Glaciimonas sp. CA11.2: one gene and its partner. The protein of the gene in region 1 interacts with the protein of each later gene in a pairwise test. Links are inferred from orthologs where the notes say so. Each region holds a gene or a part of one and is shown in the gene's direction. Other genes may lie near its edges. The genes, in order: purT and RGU75_RS04170.

Region 1 (11,052 bases):
TCGATTAGTACGCGTCAATTCCAGTGCTGCTTTTTTTCCCTCTGTGATATCAACAATTGCACCGGTCATCCGTATCGCGACACCACGATCATTAAACTTAGAACGTGCACGCAGGCGTACCCATCGCAACTTGCCGGAGCGCGTAACGATACGAAACTCTATGTCATACGACGATCTATCGTCTAAATGCTTTTCTATTCCTGCCCGCACTAGCTCTTGATCCAGGGGATAGATGTATTTCAGAAAGTAGCGCGATGAATATGACAAACCATCGTCGGGCTGCTCCAACAACGCCAGCAAACGTGCTGAACAAAATACGCTATTTTTTTCGATATCCCAGTCCCACAACCCATCGCCGGTACTTTGTATCGCAAAGTAAAGACGCTCTTCACTGATGCCGAGGGCACGTTCCACGCGTTTGGTTTTGCTAAGTATTGAGCGTGAAATAAGTGTACCGATGGCGATCAACAGCGCACCGATTAAAAGGGTTCCCAGCAACAACAATCGTTGTAACTGGCGCGAAGTGTCCCCAAGGCTAAATGAAAAATCTGCCTCAAGGCGGTCAAGCGATAGGCTAATTGTCCTAATTCTTTCTTTCGCGGCTTGCGAGGAAACGCTGTCATAGACACCGGAAATCGTCTCCTTGTGCAGCTGTTGTGCCTCAGTATTCAATGCGGCTATCTGTCGATCCGCTTGCGCCCAAATGGAAGTCACGGGACTCATCAAATAAGAGTGACTAAAATGAAGAAACAAGCCGACCATGTCGTTGAAATCATCTGGGTGATTCTTACCCTGCAAAAATCCTTGATGCACGATCGCCATATCAGGCGTGGCCTTCTCAAGCTCAAGCCGCGCCATCCGATCCCCCAACGGTATCGCAATGGCGTCCGAAAAGGCCTGATATTGCAAAGAATCGCGTGTATCAATATATGCAAACAACTGCATGACTGCAACACGCTGCGCTTTAGAGTAGCTGTTTTCACCCGCGACAAACCCGCGAACCGAGGACAAAATATTGATACTAAAAGTCCCAAACGCCACCAAGAGTGCAGCCGAAATAATAAGCGACCACATCACCTTTAGCCTATGCAAATTGAATTCAATTTTCAAAAGCGTTTTTAGTCTATACATAGAAAGACGTTGGCATAAAAAAGCGAATGAAGAAACTGGTCTTAATAACCTCTGAATGTAAAGGGATTAAGCAATACTGTGGCTTAACTGATCATAGTTTTAATGATTTTATAAGTGTAATTTTTATAATATCTCTGAAGCAATAAAAAAACTCAAGCCCGCACATGGTCAGCGTCGCTTCGGGTTTTAAAGTTTGATGGCTCACTATTTTTAAACTTTTTCCCTCTACACACATTAACAAAATCCAGGCGGTAAAAACAATCTGCACATTTTCCGCTGTATCCCATTCTCTGCGTTGTAAGTTTCTGTAAGTTTCAAGCAAGATTTGCGTAAGGTTGTGGTCGCACACTCCGTTGGTCTAAACGCTAATTAAAAGCGGACATACATACTATTTGGGTATCAATACCGACATGAGAACGCCGTCGGAAGCAGATCGCAAAGAGTGCATAACAATATTAATATTCAAGGAGACAGTCATGGCAACCAGTATTGCTGCAGGAAAAGTTGCTTCACGCGGCATCACGCCCGAAGAAAGAAAAGTCATATTTGCATCATCACTCGGTACCGTATTTGAGTGGTATGACTTTTATTTGTACGGCTCGTTGGCTGCGATTATCGCTAAACAATTCTTCGCTGGTACGGACCCAAATACGGCCTTCATTTTTGCGTTGCTGGCATTTGCTGCGGGCTTTATTGTGCGGCCATTTGGCGCTTTGGTATTTGGTCGTTTGGGTGACATGATTGGCCGCAAATACACCTTTTTGGTGACCATTCTTATTATGGGTGCGTCGACATTCATCGTTGGCATTTTGCCAAATTACAATTCCATCGGGATCGCTGCACCAATCATTTTGGTGGCGTTACGGATATTGCAAGGTCTGGCACTGGGCGGCGAGTATGGCGGTGCCGCCACTTATGTCGCTGAGCATGCGCCGAATGACAAACGCGGTTCGTTTACAGCATGGATTCAAACCACAGCAACGCTGGGCTTATTCCTATCATTGCTAGTGATTTTGGGCGTACGTACAGCCGTGGGTGAAGAAGCATTTGCTGACTGGGGCTGGCGCATTCCGTTCCTGGTGTCGATCGTTTTGCTTGGCGTCTCGGTCTGGATTCGTTTATCCATGAGTGAGTCCCCTGCTTTTGTAAAAATGAAAGCAGAAGGCAAAGTCTCTAAAGCACCGTTGACCGAAGCATTCGGCCAGTGGAAAAACATGAAGCTAGTCATTTTGGCTTTGTTTGGTTTGACTGCCGGTCAAGCTGTGGTCTGGTACACGGGTCAGTTTTATTCGCTATTTTTCCTGACACAAACCCTCAAGGTTGATGGGCCAACAGCCAACATTCTAATCGCACTGGCTTTGCTGATTGCTACGCCATTTTTCCTGATTTTTGGCTCGTTGTCGGACAAGATTGGTCGCAAGCCAATTATTATGGCGGGCTGCCTGATAGCGGCGCTCACGTACTTCCCCATCTTCTCGGGGCTGACGCATTATGCTAATCCAGCACTCGAAGCAGCACTCAAGAGCGCACCGGTCATCGTTACGGCAGATCCAGCGACTTGCCAGTTCCAGTTCAATCCGACTGGTACCAAAAAGTTCACTTCTTCCTGTGATATCGCGAAGGCAAAGCTGTCTGCGATGTCGGTTAACTATGAAAACGTCGCTGGTGCGCCGGGTTCAGTAGCAACGGTCAAGATCGGCGATAAAACGCTGACTTCGTACGATGCAAATGGTCTCTCGAAAGAAGATGCAACCGCCAAAGATAAGGCTTTCTCTACTGAGTTGACCGCTGACATTAAGGGTGCAGGCTATCCAAGCAAAGCGGATCCTGCTCAAATGAATAAGCCAATGGTCCTGTTATTGCTATTCATTCTAGTGCTGTATGTGACGATGGTGTACGGACCAATTGCGGCGATGCTGGTCGAAATGTTCCCGACCCGTATTCGTTATACCTCAATGTCATTGCCTTATCACATCGGTAACGGCTGGTTCGGCGGTCTATTGCCCACTACGGCGTTTGCACTGGTTGCCTACAAGGGCGATATTTATTATGGACTGTGGTACCCAATTGTGATTGCCATCGCGACCTTTGTCATCGGTATGCTGTTTGTCAAAGAAACGATCCACAACGATATCTACGCCGAAGAACGCTAGATTTAAAGGGAAGTCGGCTTCAAAGCTTAGCTTGATGTCGACAACCCAATTCCTTCAGCGATTTGAGCCGATCAGGTTACCGGACCTGATCGGCTTTTTTGTTTCTGGCACGCAATATTCAAGCCTTCCGGTCTAGTAATTCCTTTTTGTACGTGCATTTTTTCGTATATTTACCACCTTATTTGACCGCCTTTTTCATCGCAAAATGCTACCCTTTGGCAGTTCGCTTGACTAAATAAAACTGCGCAACTACGCCTCACTGTCGTTTCTGAGGCAATCTGTCCTCTTAATCTGCATCTTGCTTGCTATTGCTTAAATTTGCTTGCAAAATTTGACATTTATGGCTGTCCAAAACCCCCAAGATTTGCTATCGTCGTTAGCCATCTACCCACTTACGAGAATATGAAGCCACCTGTCAGAATTGGTACTCCGCTTTCCCCATCCGCAACTAAAGTCATGCTGCTGGGTTCGGGCGAACTTGGCAAAGAAGTCATCATTTCACTACAACGTCTTGGCGTTGAGGTCATCGCGGTTGATCGTTATCCGAATGCTCCCGGCCATCAGGTTGCGCATCGTTCGCATGTCATCAATATGACCGATGGTGCGGCACTGGAAGCGCTGATAGCGTTGGAAAAACCCGATCTGGTCGTGCCTGAAATTGAAGCCATTGCAACCGAGACGCTAGTTGCATTGGAAGCCGCTGGAAAAATTACCGTGATTCCGACTGCACGCGCGGTATGGTTGACCATGAATCGCGAAGGGATTCGCCGCCTCGCCGCAGAAACGCTGAGTCTTGCGACATCTCCCTATCGGTTTGCCAACAATCTGGACGAACTTAAGGCAGCCTGTGATGCCATTGGATTCCCTTGCGTGATCAAGCCCGTCATGTCATCGTCCGGCAAAGGCCAATCCAAGATCGACAGCATCAATGAAGTAGAAGCTGCGTGGGCGCATGCCGCGGCTGGTGGTCGCGTAGATGCCGGGCGTGTCATCGTTGAGGGCTTCGTTGATTTCGACTATGAAATCACCCTCTTGACGGTACGTGCGCTTGAAGCAGATGGCAGCATCAGAACCCATTTCTGCGAGCCAATCGGCCACGTTCAGGTGCAAGGCGATTACGTCGAATCCTGGCAACCGCATCCGATGCATTCCGAAGCATTGGTCCGCGCTCGCGATATCGCAAAAAAAATCACTGATAATCTTGGCGGCCTTGGTGTCTTCGGCGTCGAACTGTTTGTCAAAAACGATATGGTCTGGTTTTCTGAAGTTAGCCCTAGACCACACGATACCGGCATGGTCACCATGGCCAGTCAACTACAAAGCGAGTTTGAGTTGCACGCAAAGGCGATATTAGGCTTGCCTGTCAATGTTGCACTCAACAGCCCGGCGGCATCGGCAGTGATTTATGGCAAGCACGACGCTAAGGGTATCGCCTTTGAAGGTGTCGCCGATGCGTTGCGGGAACCGGGCGTCGACATCCGTCTATTCGGAAAACCAGAGTCTTTTGAGCGCCGCCGTATGGGCGTGATACTCGCGATTGCGAACGACGTCGAAAGCGCCAGAGTTCGCGCCAAACAAGCCGCCGCCAAAATAAAACCTGTGATTGTCGCTTAACCTCGGCTCAACAGCTTTAGCAAGCGGTTTGGCAAATCGCTTGCTAAACCGCTTGCCAAATATTTGTAGCTGAGTCTGGCTCGGTCTGGCTGACTATTGGAGCGACTTTAGAAAGCCAGTGAGACAGCCAATTAGCGCAATTAGCCGAACCTATAGACGCGTAAGCGGATTAGTCGCTTTGCATCCAAAGGGGCGCGCATCACTCCTCGCCCACTCCTTTATGCATCCAACAACCCAGCAGTTAACTCCTACGCACACCGATGTGGGTATGGAGATCAAACCAAGTATGCGGTTCAAAACATGCTTACGCAGACCCGTTGCATAGTTGACCAACAGATGGCGTCGACTTCCCTCTTGCGAAAACCTACAGATAGTCGACAGCACGACGTGGCTGCTTGCGCTACACTATCCCACTTTGTTAGCCTTTTATTCTCTTTTAGAGCAATCAGCATTTCTACATTCACCTATTCACTATGAAATTCGATGTCGCTATTATCGGTAGTGGTTTGGCCGGCCTGTCAGTTGCCCTCCATCTTGCAGAACAAAGAAAGGTGGTTGTCATCTCCAAGCGTGCTCTGCTTGACGGGGCCAGTAACTGGGCACAAGGCGGCATCGCCGCGGTGCTTGATTCCGGTGATAGCTATGATGAACATATCTCCGACACGCTGATTGCCGGTAGCGGATTATGTGATGAGACGGCGACACGTTATATCGTCGAACATGGCCGCGAAGCAATCGAATGGCTGATCGAGCAAGGCGTACCATTTACGCCCGATGCCAGCGCCGAGTTGGGGTTTCACCTTACCCGAGAAGGCGGCCATAGCCAACGCCGCATCATTCACGCCGCTGATGCAACCGGGCATGCCGTACAAGTGACGCTGGAACAAAAGGTACGCTCACATCCGAATATTACGTTGCTTGAAGACCACTACGCCATTGATCTGATTACCTCTAAAAAAATTGACGGAAAAGGGGTTTCACCGCAGTGCCTCGGTCTATATGCCAAGAACGTAAAGACCGGTAAAGTCCTCACCATCAGCGCTGGTCATACTGTGATGGCGACCGGCGGCGCAGGTAAAGTCTATCTTTATACCACCAACCCTGATACCGCTACTGGTGACGGAATTGCGATGGCGTGGCGGGCCGGATGCCGCGTTGCCAATATGGAATTCATCCAGTTTCACCCGACCTGTCTATACCACCCGTACGCCAAATCTTTCCTCATCACCGAAGCGATTCGTGGCGAAGGTGGCTTATTAAAGCTTCCCGATACAGAAGGTCAAGATGCAGGTAGACGCTTTATGCCAGACCACGACGAACGTGCGGAATTAGCGCCACGCGATATCGTTGCGCGGGCAATTGACTTTGAAATGAAAAAACGTGGTTTGGATCATGTTGATCTCGATATCAGCCACAAATCACCCGATTTTTTAAAAGAACACTTTCCGACTATTTATTCACGTTGCCTGGAACTTGGTATCGACATCACCAAACAACCGATCCCGGTCGTGCCTGCGGTCCATTTCACCTGCGGCGGTGTGGTCACCGATCTGAGCGGACGCACGGATCTGCCCGGTTTATACGCAGTCGGCGAAACAGCTTATACCGGTTTGCATGGTGCTAATCGCCTCGCTAGTAACTCACTCCTTGAATGCGTTGTGATTGGCCGTGCCACTGCCAAATACATCGAGCAACAAGCCAAACCAAAATCGAGACCGCTCCCGGCCTGGGATGAAAGTCGGGTTACCGACGCCGACGAAGAGGTCGTCATCGCCCACAACTGGGATGAGTTGCGCCGCTTTATGTGGAACTATGTTGGGATAGTTCGAACCAATAAACGGCTTGAGCGCGCCCAGCACCGCATCCGATTATTGAAGGAAGAAATCGATGAATATTACACACACTTCCGCATCAGCCGTGATTTGCTGGAACTGCGTAATTTGGTGCAAGTAGCGTCTTTGATTGTGGAAAGTGCGCTGTCAAGACGCGAAAGCCGCGGGCTGCATTACAGTCAGGATTATCCTGAAACATTGGCAAAGGCCTTGCCAACGGTATTGACGCCTGACAGGCATTAAGTTATCGGGTCTGACGGTGCCGCAGAATGGCAATTTTTCAGATATTACCTCTAAAGACTGATTGTTTCTACGCCCTACTTCTGCGTCATCATCAATCCCAGGAAATCAAGATCACCATCCTGGTTCTTGATTTCCTGTTTTTTCGGGAAGCTTACCTTTAGCGACCCATCTTAATCGAGTACGCGCAGTGAATAATCTGCTGCGCGGATATCCTTGGTCAGACTGCCAATCGAAATCCGGTCAACGCCAGTCTCAGCAATCGCCCGAACGGTTTCCATATTAATGCCGCCAGACGCTTCCAATAGCGCCCTGCCCGCAGTTAACTTGACCGCATCCCGCATTGCATCAAGGGTAAAATTATCGAGTAGAACCGATGTTGCACCGGCATTCAGCGCTTCATCCAACTCCACCAAATTTTCCACCTCGACCTGAATCGTTACTCCAGCATTCAGGTTTTGAGCGGCACGCATTGCCGCGCTGATTCCACCAGCGGCGGCGATATGGTTTTCCTTGATCAAGATACCGTCATACAATGCCAGCCGTTGATTATGACCGCCACCCACACGAACCGCGTACTTTTGCGCTAAGCGTAAGCCCGGCAACGTTTTACGGGTATCGAGTATTTTCGCGTTAGTGTCGGCAATCAGGTTGACGTAACTGCGGGTCGCGGTGGCAACACCGGACAGCAACTGCAGAAAATTGAGCGCACCGCGTTCAGCGGTCAGCAAACCGCGTGCTGGTGCAGCAATATCGCAGACTTTGCTGTCGGCGCGCATTACATCACCTTCGGCGTAATGCCATTCAATCTGAATGCGGCTGTCGAGCCGTTGCATGACCGCCTCAAACCAAGGCGCCCCACAAAGAACCGCTTCCTCGCGCACGATCACGCGCGCTTTTACCATGGCATCGGCCGGTACCAACATACCGGTGAAGTCTCCACTGCCGACATCTTCAGCAATACCAGTATTAATATTATTTTCAAATGCCGCTTGCAATGCCTGATCAAACGGTGCGAAACGGTTTTTCAATGAGCTATTTGCATTGTTTACATTACTGATAGGGAGACTCATGCGGGACCGATTCCTGAAAATAGTGTTTGTTCTTGTGCCAGATCGCTGGACGGACGGGTATTGGCTTTGCGCTCCGCTGCAAAGTCGAGCATGCGGTCAATACAGATCACTGCCTTGCGGCTGACTTCAGTATCAACGTGAATTTCGTTGCTACCAGACTCTAATACGTCGGCCAGATTCTGCAATCCGTTCATCGCCATCCAGGGACAATGCGCACAGCTTTTGCAAGTAGCGCTGTTACCGGCAGTGGGCGCGTCAATGAAGCGCTTGCCAGGTGCGGCCATACGCATTTTATGCAAAATACCGTTATCAGTCGCAACGATAAACTCATCCGCATCCAACATCTGCGCAGCAGCGATCAACTGAGAAGTGGAGCCAACAACATCGGCCTGATCCACCACATCTTGCGGTGACTCCGGATGCACCAACACTTTAGCTTTCGGATGCTGCTTGCGCAACAGTTCAAGTTCAATCCCCTTAAACTCATCATGCACCAGACAAGAACCTTGCCACAGCAACATGTCAGCGCCGGTTTTTTTCTGAATATATCCACCAAGATGCTTATCTGGTGCCCAAAGGATTTTTTTCCCTTGTGCGTGCAAATGGGCGACGATATCCAAACCGATTGACGATGTCACCATCCAATCAGCACGCGCCTTCACAGCGGCGCTGGTATTGGCATACACGACCACAGTACGGTCTGGATGGGCGTCACAGAACGCACTGAACTCGTCAGGAGGACAACCTAAGTCCAACGAACAAGTAGCGTCAAGATCGGGCATCAAAACGCGTTTGTGGGGGCTAAGAATTTTAGACGTTTCGCCCATAAACTTCACACCAGCAACCACCAACGTCTGGGCTGGATGATCGCGACCAAAACGCGCCATTTCAAGCGAGTCCGAAACACAGCCACCTGTTTCTTCTGCCAGATCCTGCAAATCTGCATCGACGTAATAATGGGCGACCAATACTGCTTGCTTTTCTTTTAACAAGCGTTTGATACGCGCCTTTAATTCAGTTTTTTCCTGCTGTGTAGGGTTGGCAGCGACCCTAGCCCAAGCTTGCGCGGTACAACTGCTGCCTTGCGCCATTTGCGGGCGCTCGAATTCAATAGTTTTAATAAGTTGCGATGGCATAACGATAATGAACCTGAATCTAGTGAAACGCCAATAAGAACTGAAACCAAAAAAAATCTGGCCTCAGCCGGTAGGAGCCTAATTTTAACGCCAACGCCGATTCAATGCTGCGGTATAGTTTTATTGCTTCTGTTAAAAATTTCACTTACTATCAATTTAACAAGAATTAGAGGCCTGACAGGGATGACACTTTTTGACAAAACCACCCGTGGAAGAGCAGAAATCGCCATCCGTGGAAATAATTTATCACCACGCTTGCGTACCTTGTTATTGCTCGTCGATGGCAAAACGGACAGCGATAAGCTGCTGACCAAGGTCGCTGGCTTGGGGTTGTCAGCTTCGCATCTGGAAATACTATTAGAGTCGGGACTCATTGAAGCCCACGTTACTGTTATCGCGCCGCTGACAGTTGCCCCCTCAACTAAGCCAGCAATCAACACGGATACTTTCAATGCGTCGGTAGCGTCACCACCTTCCGCTGCCCCTGTCTTCGGAATACCACAAACGCAAACAATTCTACCAATAGGAAAAAGTCAGTTCGAATGCGTTTATCGGTTTTACAACGAAACGATCAAGAGCATGATCGGTTTGCGTGGATATAGTCTGCAACTGAGGGTCGAACGGGCTAGTTCGATTGATGATTTCAAAGAAATAAGACAGCTTTATCTCGAAGCCATATTTAAGTCCAAAGGCAAAGAAATCACCCGCAGCCTGCGCGATCGACTCGATCAGTTACTTTATCTTGGCGAACCGGGGCCAAATTCTATCAATTTGGAATAGCACTTTAAAGAACGCCACTAAAGCGCAAAAAAAAGTGCACCTAAAACGTAGGGTGCACTTTTTTGACATTCACGAAGACAACCTCTTCACCAGCCACCTAAACCACCAGTCAACACTCGCAATCTAGCATAGAGAAGCAACTCCGCACCCATGTTGACTGCACTAGAATAGCCAATAACTGATCGTCAAATCAGTTACTCAATACCTTGGCTAGTCAGATAATCTTCATAATTGCCGCGGAAATCAACTATTTCAGTCTCTTTGACTTCTAAAATACGTGTTGCCAGAGATGATACAAATTCCCGGTCATGAGAGACAAAAATCAACGTACCGGCATATTTATCAAGAGCAATATTGAGCGATTCAATAGACTCCATATCCATATGATTGGTTGGCTCGTCCATTAACAAAATGTTATGGCGGCCCAACATCAATTTGCCATAAGTCATTCGTCCCTTTTCACCACCCGATAATACTTTGACAGATTTCTTGACGTCATCGCCACTGAACAACAAGCGACCAAGAATCGAGCGAACCGCCTGATCGTCGTCACCTTCCTGTGTCCATGCGCCCATCCAGTCAGTCAGCGTAATATCCGCGGCAAAGTTTTCAGTTGGGTCTTGCGGCATGTAACCTGGATTAGCGTTTTCTGCCCATTTCACCAAACCCGTATCTGCTTCGAGCCCGCAAATATCTGTGCCGCCTATGCTACGAAGCAAAGTGGTTTTACCCGCGCCGTTGGCACCGATAATCGCGATACGCTCGCCAGCTTCAACCATGATGCCAAAATTCTTAAACAGCGTACGGTCGTAACTCTTGGTGATGCTTTGCACATCCACAGCCAGTCGATGCAATTTTTTCTCGCCATCAAAACGAATAAACGGATTGGCGCGGCTGGATGGCTTAAGGTCTTCAACCTTAATCTTTTCAATTTGCTTGGCACGGGATGTCGCCTGACGCGCTTTAGATTTATTCGCCGCAAAACGACGCACAAAGTCTTGCAATTCAGCGACTTTATCCTTAGCTTTTGCATTGACTGACAACTGCTGCGCACGCGCTTGTGTGGACGCCAGCATATAGTCATCGTAGTTTC
Region 2 (11,061 bases), 3.8 Mb from region 1 along the record:
CGTTTGCTGATGGTATTGATATTCACCGCGCAACCGGGGCCGAAATTTTCGGTGTAACAGCTTCGGATGTCAGTAGCGAGCAGCGTCGTTACGCCAAGGTGATTAACTTCGGTTTGATTTATGGCATGAGCGCGTTCGGTCTGGCAGGTAATCTGGGTATCGAGCGGGCGGCGGCGCAAATGTATATCGAAAAATATTTTATGCGCTTTTCCGGCGTCAAATTGTTTATGGACAACACCCGCTTGCAGGCCAAAGCGCAAGGTTACGTTGAAACGGTTTTCGGCCGTCGTTTATGGTTGCCAGAAATCAACTCGCCAAACGGACCACGCCGCCAAGGTGCAGAGCGCGCTGCGATTAACGCACCGATGCAAGGCACCGCTGCCGACTTGATTAAGTTGTCCATGATTGCCGTGCAGGGCTGGCTTGAGGCAGAACAGCTAAAATCCAAAATGGTGATGCAGGTCCATGATGAATTGGTGCTTGAAGTGCCGCAAGAAGAGTTGGAATTAGTTCGCGTAAAGTTGCCTGAACTGATGGCTAGCGTAGCAAAGTTACGGGTCCCGCTGATTGCCGAAGTCGGGGTTGGAAAAAATTGGGATGAAGCACATTGATGCTGGTTTGAATTGAGTCTGTATGAACGATGCGACGGTTTGTATCGTGTTGATGTCGCTCTCAGCGTACAAATGCTGAGAGCAGTTCATGCAAAGGAGTTAGACGTGGTTAGACAGTCTTAACCGTTTTTTAAATAATTCCATGTGTATTTCATCGCTTTCACGACGACAACTTGACCCACGATAGTTTCACCACTTTTTAGGAGAATCTGAGTGCCGAACTGAAAAGATGATTTTGATAGCCTGGTAGGAAAAGTGCGGTTATCCGACGACGTTGATCGCAGGACCTTTATTAAGACCGCCCTGGGCACCGGCTTTGCGGCTGCGGTTTTGCCGGTCTGCGCACAGACTGTGATTAAGACCGATACCATTGGATTGACCGCCGGTACTGTTGAAGTACAAATCAATGGTCTGACCGTGCCAATATACCGGGCCCAACCGGAAGGTAAGCGCAACTTGCCGGTAGTGCTGGTAATCTCCGAAATTTTTGGTGTACATGAACATATCGCGGACGTGGCACGACGTTTTGCGAAGCTTGGCTATCTGGCTATCGCACCCGATTTGTTTATTCGTCAGGGAAATCCGGCGGCCTTCGCCTCGATTGCGGAACTGCAAAAAGAAGTGATTTCGAAGGTGCCGGACGATCAGGTACTTGGGGATTTGGATGCCTGCGTAGCTTGGGCCAAAGAAAATGGTGGAAATATCGATAAGCTTGCCATTAACGGATTTTGTTGGGGCGGTCGCATTACGTGATTGTACTGTGCCCACAATCCTAAAGTCACAGCGGGAGCGGCATGGTACGGCCGTCTGGTCGGCGATAAGAGCGCGCTCAATCCCCATCAACCGGTCGATATCGCAGCCGCATTGAAAGTGCCGGTACTCGGTTTATATGGCGGCAAAGATGAGGGAATTACGCAAGATAGTATTCAGCAAATGAAGGCTGCACTTGCAAAGGGCAGCAGCAAATCGACCTTTGTCGTGTATCCAAACTCAGGCCACGCGTTTAACGCGGATTATCGTTCGAGTTATGTTGAAGCTGACGCCAAGGATGGCTGGAAACGCGCCCTGGAATGGTTTAAAAGCCACGGTGTTAGTTGAGCTGAATTGAACGGCGTTGCTCTCGTTAGAGTAGTGCAATTTGAGTGACGCGCATCGTCGGAAGAGTGTGTAGGTCAGTTGCCTTTGCGACTAACCAAACACTCTTTTATTTACTACCGCCAGCGCTGTTTGGAAGGAATATCAAGCACCGGTGGCAATCGGGCGACTTGGATCTGCGCACCATTCGCTCCACGATCCAGGATACAACGCTGCGCCGTGCAAGCCAGCAATTTCCAAAGCCAGCAAGTTGTGACATGCAGTTACGCCAGATCCGCATTGCATCACTGCAGCCTGGGATGCACTGATAATGTTACTAAACTCTTCGTGCAGTTGATGACCCGGTTTAAAGCGTCCATCGGCTTGTAAATTATTTTTAAAGAAGCGATTTTTTGCACCAGGAATATGACCGCCGATGGGGTCTATGGTCTCGTTTTCGCCACGGAAGCGGTCCGGTGCGCGGGCATCGACCACAGTACGTTGTGGATTGGTTAAATTATTTAAAACATCCTGCGCATCAACGTTGGTGACTAACGCGGGTTTGATGCTGATAGTACCCTTCACGTTTGTAGTGACTGTGGTTGATAGCGTTTGCCCTTCTGCTAGCCAAGCCGCTAATCCACCATCAAGCACCGCTACGGAGGCATGACCAATTGAGCGCAGCAGCCACCAAAGTCGCGCAGCAAAGATGCCGCCTTGCGCATCGTAAGCAACGACCTGCGTATCGTCATTGATACCCCATTGGCGCAAAGTCGCGATCAGGGCATCTTGTTCTGGTAACGGATGGCGTCCTTTGAAAACGCCATCTGCAGCTAGCTTGGCACCAGATAAATCTTGATCGAGATGCGCGAATTGCGCCATAGGAATATGGCCAGAAGTATAGGCTGCGCGGCCAGCATCCAGATCGGCCAAATCGTGACGGCAATCGATTATGACCCAGTTCGCTTGCGGCGCATTTTGCAACAGGTTGGCAGCTGAAATCAGCGTGGTGTAAGGATGTTTGTTTGGCATAGCGATCTCCTGTAGTTCTTGCATGTAGCAGCGAGTATATTGTACCCAAGCTTGCCATTTAAGTTCGCAATAGTGCCTTGAAATTCAATCTCACATTTGATACTTGGTTTATCGCTCGCTTTTGAGGCGATAAGCGATTTAGCAGTCGAGAATGTTCACTTTAATTATAGAGCGTTGTTGTCGATCAGCCGTTGATAATTAATGGCGGTAGCGACCACATAAAGGGGATTACAAAAAAATCATCAAACTTGGAAAATAAGATAAAGCAACTATCTCAGTAAATGTCGCAGTTGATGCGGACTAAATGCCACAAAGCGCTGCTAATCTTTGATGGCGCACTTATCGCTGCGAGGAACAAATTTGATGGTGTTTCAGCCATAATCAAGTTGAAAAGCGCGGGAGTACGAGCGATAATTCAAAAACGAGGGAGAAGAAAGGAAGAGAAGAATGAATCTGAACGACTGATTTTTCGAAGTCGTACAGATTAAAGTAATTGATCAGCGGGTGTTAGTCGACGTTAGTTTTTGGTAGGTCCATCTGGCTGCGATACCATTCGTGGAAATGCTGCATACCATCCTCCATCGGTGATTGATATGGCCCGACTTCGCTTACGCCTCGCGCCATTAAAATACTGCGGCCAGCGTCCATGCGTAGCGCAATTTCATCATCTTCGACACAGGTTTCCATGTATGCAGCGCGTTCGGCCTCTACCATTTCGCGCTCGAATAACGCGATTTCTTCAGGGTAGTAGAACTCAACCACATTCGTTGTCTTTTGAGGCCCCCTTGGCCACAAAGTGGATACCACCAATACGTGGGGATACCATTCGACCATGATGTTTGGATATATTGTTAGCCAAATTGCACCGAATTTTGGTGGTTTGCCGTTGCCAAATTTGAGAACCTGTTCTTGCCATTTTTTGTAAGCCGGTGATCCGGATTTTGCCAGACCATGATTGACACCGACTGTTTGTACGCTGTAATCCTTGCTGAATTCCCACGTGAGATCGTCGCAACTGACAAAACTACCCAATCCGGGGTGAAACGGCTCAACGTGATAATCCTCCAGATAAACCTCAATAAAAGTTTTCCAGTTGTAATCGCATTCATGCACTTCAACGTGATCAAACAAATAGTTGCTGAAATCAAGGTCTTTCGACACCCCTAACTTGTTGAGTTTTTCCCCGACATTAAAGCCGTTTTCTTCAAACAGTAAGCCGTTCCAGCTTTGCAGCGGTGTTTGAGACAGGTTCATACATGGAGTTTCGCCGAAATGCGGCGCTCCGATGAGTTCACCTTTGAGGTCATAAGTCCAGCGATGTAGCGGACAGACGATAGTGCGGGCGTTGCCATGACCGTCGAGCATCTTCGCTTGACGATGACGACAGACGTTAGAAACTAGCACAATGCCCTCAGGATTGCGCACTAACATGCGGCCTTCATTTTCGGATGCCATTGTGGCGTAATCGCCAACATTGGGTACCATTAACTCGTGGCCAACATAACGTGGACCACTTTGAAATAGCTGTTGTATTTCGCGTTTTAACAGTGTTTCGTCAAAATAGACGTCGACTGGAAGTTGCGCATCAGACCGCGCCAGCGTGGCAAAAATAGCCAGATCGGACATTCCCGTCCCCCAAATTAATCTGCACCAACCTAAGAGAGAAAGAATCCGTAAAAATCTGTATTCAAATAATATAAAATTAATATGAAGCGGAAGTTTCGGACATAACCTACTATTATGCCACAGCTAGACTTGCTTTTCTCTATTTGACCATAAATTGCCGGATAATCCCTCAGAAATTCAACGGGTTATAACTGTTTGCACTAAAATAGCGGACACCACAATTAAGCACTCGCCTAGAGTTTCTGACTTTAGCTTTTGCTTCCCCGCAATCAGGCGTTACCATCTGCAGTGCTCGGCTTGGTATTGATTCAGATCAACGACGACACCGTGCAGGCTGGCCAATGACTGATGGTAAGGCAACATTATTTTGAACAGGCTTTAACAATTATGGCAAAGAACGCACTTTCTGCCAGTAATCCGGCATCATTTGAACAGGCAATGGCTGAATTGGAGCAACTTGTTGCCCAGATGGAAGCCGGTGAGTTACCGTTGGAGGCGTCGGTAGCGGCTTATAAACGCGGCTCAGAACTGGTTAAATTTTGCGCAGTACAACTCGATAAAGTTGATAGTCAGGTAAAAGTTCTGGAGGGAGATATGTTGAAACCTTTCGCCGCGCCCGCTGATCAGTCCGATGGAAGCGATGCATGACGGGTGCTGACAATACGACGGAAGCTATAGAGTCGCTTCACGCAATTGGAGTGCCGGATGATATTGCTGGGTTTTCTGAATGGATGCGGCAGATTCAGTCAGTAACTGAAGCTGCATTGACAACATTTTTGCCCTTGCCTACGGATGTTCCGGTACGCTTGCACCAGGCTATGCGTTATGCGGTTTTAGATGGCGGCAAGCGGATACGGCCTCTTTTGGTATTCGCGGCTGGTGAGCTGTTCGGAGCACCTCAACCTATGTTGGAACGCGCAGCAGCAGCAGTCGAAATGATTCATGCGTATTCGCTGGTGCATGACGATATGCCGTGTATGGACGACGACGCACTACGCCGCGGTAAACCGACCGTGCATGTGCAATATGATGAACCAACCGCATTATTAGTTGGCGATGCATTGCAGTCGCAAGCGTTTATTGTGTTGTCTGCCAATGTCGAGACTGTTGATCCGGTGCGCCAGATGATGATGTTGCGCTTGCTGGCGGCGGCGTCCGGGTCTTTCGGTATGTGCGGCGGTCAGGCAATTGATTTGGATAGTGTCGGTTTGCAGCTATCTCTGGATGCGCTGGAGTTGATGCATCGATTGAAGACCGGCGCCTTACTACGCGCCTCAGTCCTATTGGGGGCCACCAGCGGCAAGACGTTATCGTTTACGGAAGTGCAAGCATTAGAAGCATACGGTACGGCGATTGGGTTGGCGTTTCAGGTGGTCGACGATATCCTTGATGCGACTGCCGATTCAGCAACTTTAGGCAAGACAGCGGGCAAGGACGCAGCGAATAATAAACCAACCTATGTATCGATCATCGGGTTGACGGAATCGCAGGTATTGGCAGATAAGTTGCGTAACGACGCTCACGCGGCGATTGCGCCCTTTGGAAATAAAGCCCGTCGCCTGCGTGAATTGGCAGATTTGATTGTGCAGCGGAAAGCTTAGTCCCATGAATTTACTTAATACAATAAACAGCCCGGCCGACTTGCGCCTTTTAACGCGTGCGCAATTGCGACCGCTGGCTGATGAACTACGCGAATTCGTTATTGATTCCGTGTCCCAGACTGGCGGCCATTTGTCGTCAAATTTAGGAACCGTTGAACTGACAATCGCGCTGCATTACGTTTTTAATACGCCCGAAGATCGTATCGTATGGGACGTAGGTCACCAAACCTACCCGCACAAAATACTGACAGGTCGTCGTGATCAAATGAAAACCTTGCGTCAGTTTGAAGGTATTTCGGGATTTCCTCGTCGTGACGAGAGTGAATACGATACCTTTGGGACGGCGCATTCCTCAACATCGATTTCGGCAGCGCTGGGCATGGCCTTGGCCGCCAAGACCAAAGGTGAAAAGGATCGTCACGCTGTCGCAGTGATCGGTGACGGTGCAATGACCGCCGGTATGGTTTTTGAGGCGATGAACAACGCTGGCGTGTATGACGACATCAATATGTTGGTTATCTTAAATGACAACGATATGTCGATCTCTCCACCGGTCGGCGCATTGAATCGTTATCTGGCGCGCTTGATGTCCGGTCAATTTTATGCCAAGGCCAAAAATGTCGGCAAATCGATGCTGCCGGGACCAGTGTTGCAATTGGCCAAGCGGTTTGAAGAGCACGCCAAAGGCATGATTGTACCTGCCACCATGTTTGAGGAATTAGGTTTCAATTACATCGGCCCCATTGATGGGCATGATTTGGAATCGCTGATTCCAACGTTGCAAAATCTGAAGCATTTGAAAGGTCCGCAATTTTTGCACGTGGTAACAAAAAAAGGTCAGGGTTATAAGTTGGCTGAGGCCGATCCCGTGCTTTATCACGGGCCCGGAAAGTTTAATCCAGCCGTCGGCATCAAGCCAGCGACGTCCAGCAAGATGACGTATACACAAGTTTTCAGTGACTGGCTATGCGATATGGCAGCGCAAGATGAAAAACTAATCGGTATTACGCCAGCAATGGCGGGCGGCTCTGGATTGGTGGAGTTTGAGCAGCGCTTTCCAGAGCGTTACTACGATGTTGGTATCGCCGAGCAACACGCGGTGACTTTTGCCGCTGGCCTTGCTTGCGAAGGCCTCAAGCCAGTTGTGGCGATTTATTCGACCTTCTTGCAACGTGCTTATGATCAATTGATACATGATGTCGCGCTGCAAAATCTGGATGTCACCTTTGCGCTTGATCGTGCTGGTCTGGTCGGAGCTGATGGCGCGACTCACGCTGGCAATTATGACATCGCTTTCTTGCGTTGTATTCCCAACATGGTGGTCATGGCTGCGTCTGACGAAAACGAATGTCGCCAGATGTTGTCGACAGCTTATCTCTACAAAGGGCCAGCCGCCGTGCGCTATCCCCGTGGCAGTGGTGTTGGCGCAGTGATTGATCAGGCATTAGTTGGGTTGCCATTTGGCAAAGGCGAGATTCGGCGCGAAGGTAAGGGAATAGCGATTTTGGCCTTTGGTACGATGGTTGCGCCAAGTCTTGAAGCGGCCGAAGCATTGAATGCGACCGTCGCTAATATGCGCTTCATTAAACCGCTGGATGTTGCGCTGTTACTCGAACTGGCAAATTCGCACGAGGCAATTGTCACTGTAGAAGAAGGTTCGATCATGGGTGGCGCTGGCGCCGCGGTGGCAGAAGCTTTGGCGGCGGCAGGATGTGTCAAACCGCTTCTGAATCTGGGTTTGCCCGATCGTTTTATCGATCATGGTGACGCTACACAGTTATTGGCGATGTGTGGTTTGAATGCAGAAGGAATTGCGGCGAGTATTCGTCAACGATTTGGCAAAGAGGTATTGCATTTGGTGGCTATGCAGAATTAGATTGGGTTTTTGATTCCCTCTGATGATGGGTGATTAAGTGTGTTGTCAGCTACGGTCTTCGATAGGTAATTTACAAAGACCGTAGTGAGTGCATTAGTGGACGATCCGGCCAATAAAAAAGTCTTCATCGGTGCAGTCTGATTTGCTTTGTTGGAGCATCTGCCCGAAGCAGAAAAGGAACGCATTACGCAACCGATCCAGATCACCATCGACGCTAAAATCTTGTCAACGCTCAGGTCTCATCAATAGCGCAATAGCGATCAAAGCGGCTCAAACGTCACTGCGCCCGACATTTTTCCACAAAACATCGCTGCCGCCATCCAACCGATTTAACACCCGCGACAAAACAAACAACAAATCCGATAGTCGATTGACGTAAAGCCGCACAGGAACGTTGACCGTTTCACTCTTGCCCAGCGTGATGATACTGCGCTCAGCGCGGCGACACACTGTCCGGCAAACATGTGCCAGCGCCGCTGTGCGTGCTCCGCCAGGTAAAATAAATTCCCGTAACGGTGGCAAGTCTGCATTATATTTTTCGAGCAATGCGTCAAGTCGCGCCACTTGTGACTCCTTGATCATCACGTAACCCGGAATACACAACTCGCCACCGAGATCGAATAAATCATGCTGAATCGTCAGCAGATCATCGCGCAAAGTAGTCGGTAATACCTCGCAGAGTAAAACACCGAGATGTGAGTTCAGTTCATCGACATCGCCGATTGCGTGAATCCGCAGACTATCTTTGTCTGTGCGGCTACCGTCGCCAAGGCCAGTTGTGCCGTTGTCGCCCGTGCGCGTAGCTATTTTTGAGAGTCGATTACCCATGTTGGTTGTATATAGTGAAATTATAGTGAGATAGGCGATTACTTTACACTAGTGGCCCAATGCCGTGACAAATTCCCGGCAATCGCTATCGAAGAGTAAAATCTTAACAAAACGGAGACTCTTATGAATCATATCGCCACATTGGCAGCATTAAAAAAGCCGCTGCCTGACGCGTTGCTTGTTGTACTCAAAACCTTATTTGGGGACCGCTTCTCCACTACGCATGCCATGCGCGCGCATCACGGTAGTGACGAATCGTCCTACGATCCGATGTTGCCTGATGCCGTGGTGTTTGCTGAGTCGACCGAAGATGTCGCGGCGACCGTCAAATTGTGCAGTGAATATCAAATACCGCTCATTCCGTACGGTTGCGGGACATCTCTGGAAGGCCATATATTGGCCTTGCAAGGCGGTATTTCGATCGACTTGTCACGCATGAATCGTCTGTTGGCGGTGCACGCTGAAGATATGACCGCTACGGTTCAGGCCGGTGTGACGCGCAAGCAGATCAATCACGAAATCAAAGATAGCGGACTGTTTTTCCCCATTGATCCGGGTGCTGATGCGTCGCTTGGTGGCATGGCCGCGACGCGTGCGTCCGGGACTAACGCCGTGCGTTACGGCACCATGCGTGAGAACACTTTGGCGCTGACCGTCGTCACATCGGATGGCCGTATTATCAAAACCGGCACGCGCGCTAAAAAATCTTCCGCTGGCTATGATCTGACGCGCATATTTGTCGGTAGTGAAGGGACGTTGGGCATTATTACAGAGGTGACCGTTCGGCTATATCCGCAGCCCGAAGCTATTTCTGCGGCGGTGTGTTCGTTCGAGACTATCGGTGACGCCGTCACCTCAGTGATTCAGATTATTCAGCTTGGTGTACCGATTGCGCGGGTCGAATTTCTCGATGAAAATAGTGTCAAGGCGATTAATGCCAATGCTAAATTAGGCTTGCCAGAAAAACCATTATTACTATTTGAGTTTCACGGCAGCGAAAACGGCGTGAAAGAACAAGCCGAAGTGGTCCAGTCCGTGGTCAATGAGTTCCACGCAATTGGCTTCGAATGGGCGACGCAGCCTGAAGATCGTTCACGTTTGTGGGCTGCGCGACATAACGCTTTTTTTTCGCTCTTGCAGTTGCGTCCGGGATCTCGCGCCATATCAACCGATTGTTGCGTGCCGATTTCGCGCTTAGCAGAATGCATGTTGTCGACCAAAGCAGATTGCGATGCTCACGGCATGATTTATTCGATATTAGGCCATGTTGGTGATGGCAATTTTCATGTGCAAATGCTGGTTGATCCAGATAATGCGGAGGAGATTGCTTGCGCCGAAGGTATTAATAGTCGCATGGTGGCGTTAGCGATTTCGATGGATGGAACTTGCACCGGTGAACATGGTGTCGGCTTGCATAAGATGGATTTTTTGATCGCTGAACATGGCGACGCCGCGATTGAGACTATGCGGGTGCTGAAGCATGCTTTTGATCCGAAGAATATTCTTAATCCCGGTAAAATTATTCGTTGGTAGGGCGATACGACTATCTATAAAAGCAAAATGGATACTTTCAGTTAGTCCTAAAAGTATCTTCGGCCCTAAGCGTTGCAGCGCGGTATGCTACAGCGTTCAGTGATTGCAACATCAGATCAGTGAATCACTAAATCGCACTTTCGGATATCGAATGAAAATTGCCTCATACGGAATATGCTAAACAAGTCCTCCATCGCGACCCGATTGCCACCGGTCCACGCCCTGTCGGCGTTCGAGGCCGCAGCGCGCCATAACTCATTTGCACTCGCTGCCGATGAGTTATGCATTACGCCTTCGGCGCTGTCGCACCGGATTCGCTTGCTTGAGGATTTCGTCGGTGAGCGGCTGTTTAGTCGTGAAGGGCGCACCGTCACTTTGTCGGAATTTGGCCGCCGGTATCTGGACGTGGTACGCAATGCTTTGCGCACGTTAATTGAGTTTCCGATGCCGCATCGCGCTTCTCAGGCGCAGCCGCGGATCAAAATAACAGTGCCACCCACCTTTGCACGCTATTTGCTGATTCCGCATTTAGGCAGTTTTATCGCAGAGCATCCGGACATAGTTGTAGAAATATTCTTGTCGGTTCCGCTGTACGACTTAAGTCTTTCGGAAAGTGATATTGAAGTGCGTTTTGGCGCTGGCAGATATCCCAACACCACGACCGAAAAACTCTTCGAGGAACCTGCGTTTGCCGTTGCTACGCCGGATTATTTGCGTCAAATCGGTGGTATTGATACGCCTGCCGATTTGCGCAAGGCAACACTATTACGCTCTGCTTTAGAGCCTTGGCAGCCTTGGTTTGAGGCAGCCGGATTGGATTGGCCGGAGCCTGCGTCGGGATTGCGCGCAGACGATTTAGGATTGCTGCTTGAGTTGATTC

Evidence for each region.
Region 2: the proteins of purT (region 1) and RGU75_RS04170 interact in binary tests that used the Escherichia coli proteins (3 or more experiments, as listed by UniProt). The link is inferred for Glaciimonas sp. CA11.2 from one-to-one orthologs.

Annotation. Positions count from the first base shown.
Region 1 is NZ_JAVIWL010000001.1:4,745,770-4,756,821, forward strand. What follows is about bases 2,848-5,792. They hold purT (formate-dependent phosphoribosylglycinamide formyltransferase), read left to right. Parts: upstream 2,848-3,686; coding sequence 3,687-4,898; downstream 4,899-5,792. Other genes in these bases: RGU75_RS20605 (MFS transporter), read left to right, coding at 2,848-3,284; nadB (L-aspartate oxidase), read left to right, coding at 5,372-5,792. In the rest of the region: RGU75_RS20600 (EAL domain-containing protein), read right to left, coding at 1-1,074; more of RGU75_RS20605, read left to right, coding at 1,608-2,847; more of nadB, read left to right, coding at 5,793-6,973; nadC (carboxylating nicotinate-nucleotide diphosphorylase), read right to left, coding at 7,144-8,043; quinolinate synthase NadA, read right to left, coding at 8,040-9,179; RGU75_RS20630 (hypothetical protein), read left to right, coding at 9,363-9,959; RGU75_RS20635 (ABC-F family ATPase), read right to left, coding at 10,154-11,052. UniProt on the Escherichia coli protein: Involved in the de novo purine biosynthesis. Catalyzes the transfer of formate to 5-phospho-ribosyl-glycinamide (GAR), producing 5-phospho-ribosyl-N-formylglycinamide (FGAR). Formate is provided by PurU via hydrolysis of 10-formyl-tetrahydrofolate.
Region 2 is NZ_JAVIWL010000001.1:973,730-984,790, reverse strand. Bases 4,056-7,009 are described here. They hold RGU75_RS04170 (farnesyl diphosphate synthase), read left to right. Parts: upstream 4,056-5,074; coding sequence 5,075-5,944; downstream 5,945-7,009. Other genes in these bases: dxs (1-deoxy-D-xylulose-5-phosphate synthase), read left to right, coding at 5,949-7,009; RGU75_RS04175 (exodeoxyribonuclease VII small subunit), read left to right, coding at 4,731-4,991; RGU75_RS04180 (aromatic ring-hydroxylating dioxygenase subunit alpha), read right to left, coding at 4,056-4,343. Outside these bases: polA (DNA polymerase I), read left to right, coding at 1-611; RGU75_RS04185 (sulfurtransferase), read right to left, coding at 1,851-2,717; more of RGU75_RS04180, read right to left, coding at 3,225-4,055; more of dxs, read left to right, coding at 7,010-7,820; RGU75_RS04160 (cob(I)yrinic acid a,c-diamide adenosyltransferase), read right to left, coding at 8,091-8,648; RGU75_RS04155 (FAD-binding oxidoreductase), read left to right, coding at 8,772-10,181; RGU75_RS04150 (LysR substrate-binding domain-containing protein), read left to right, coding at 10,374-11,061.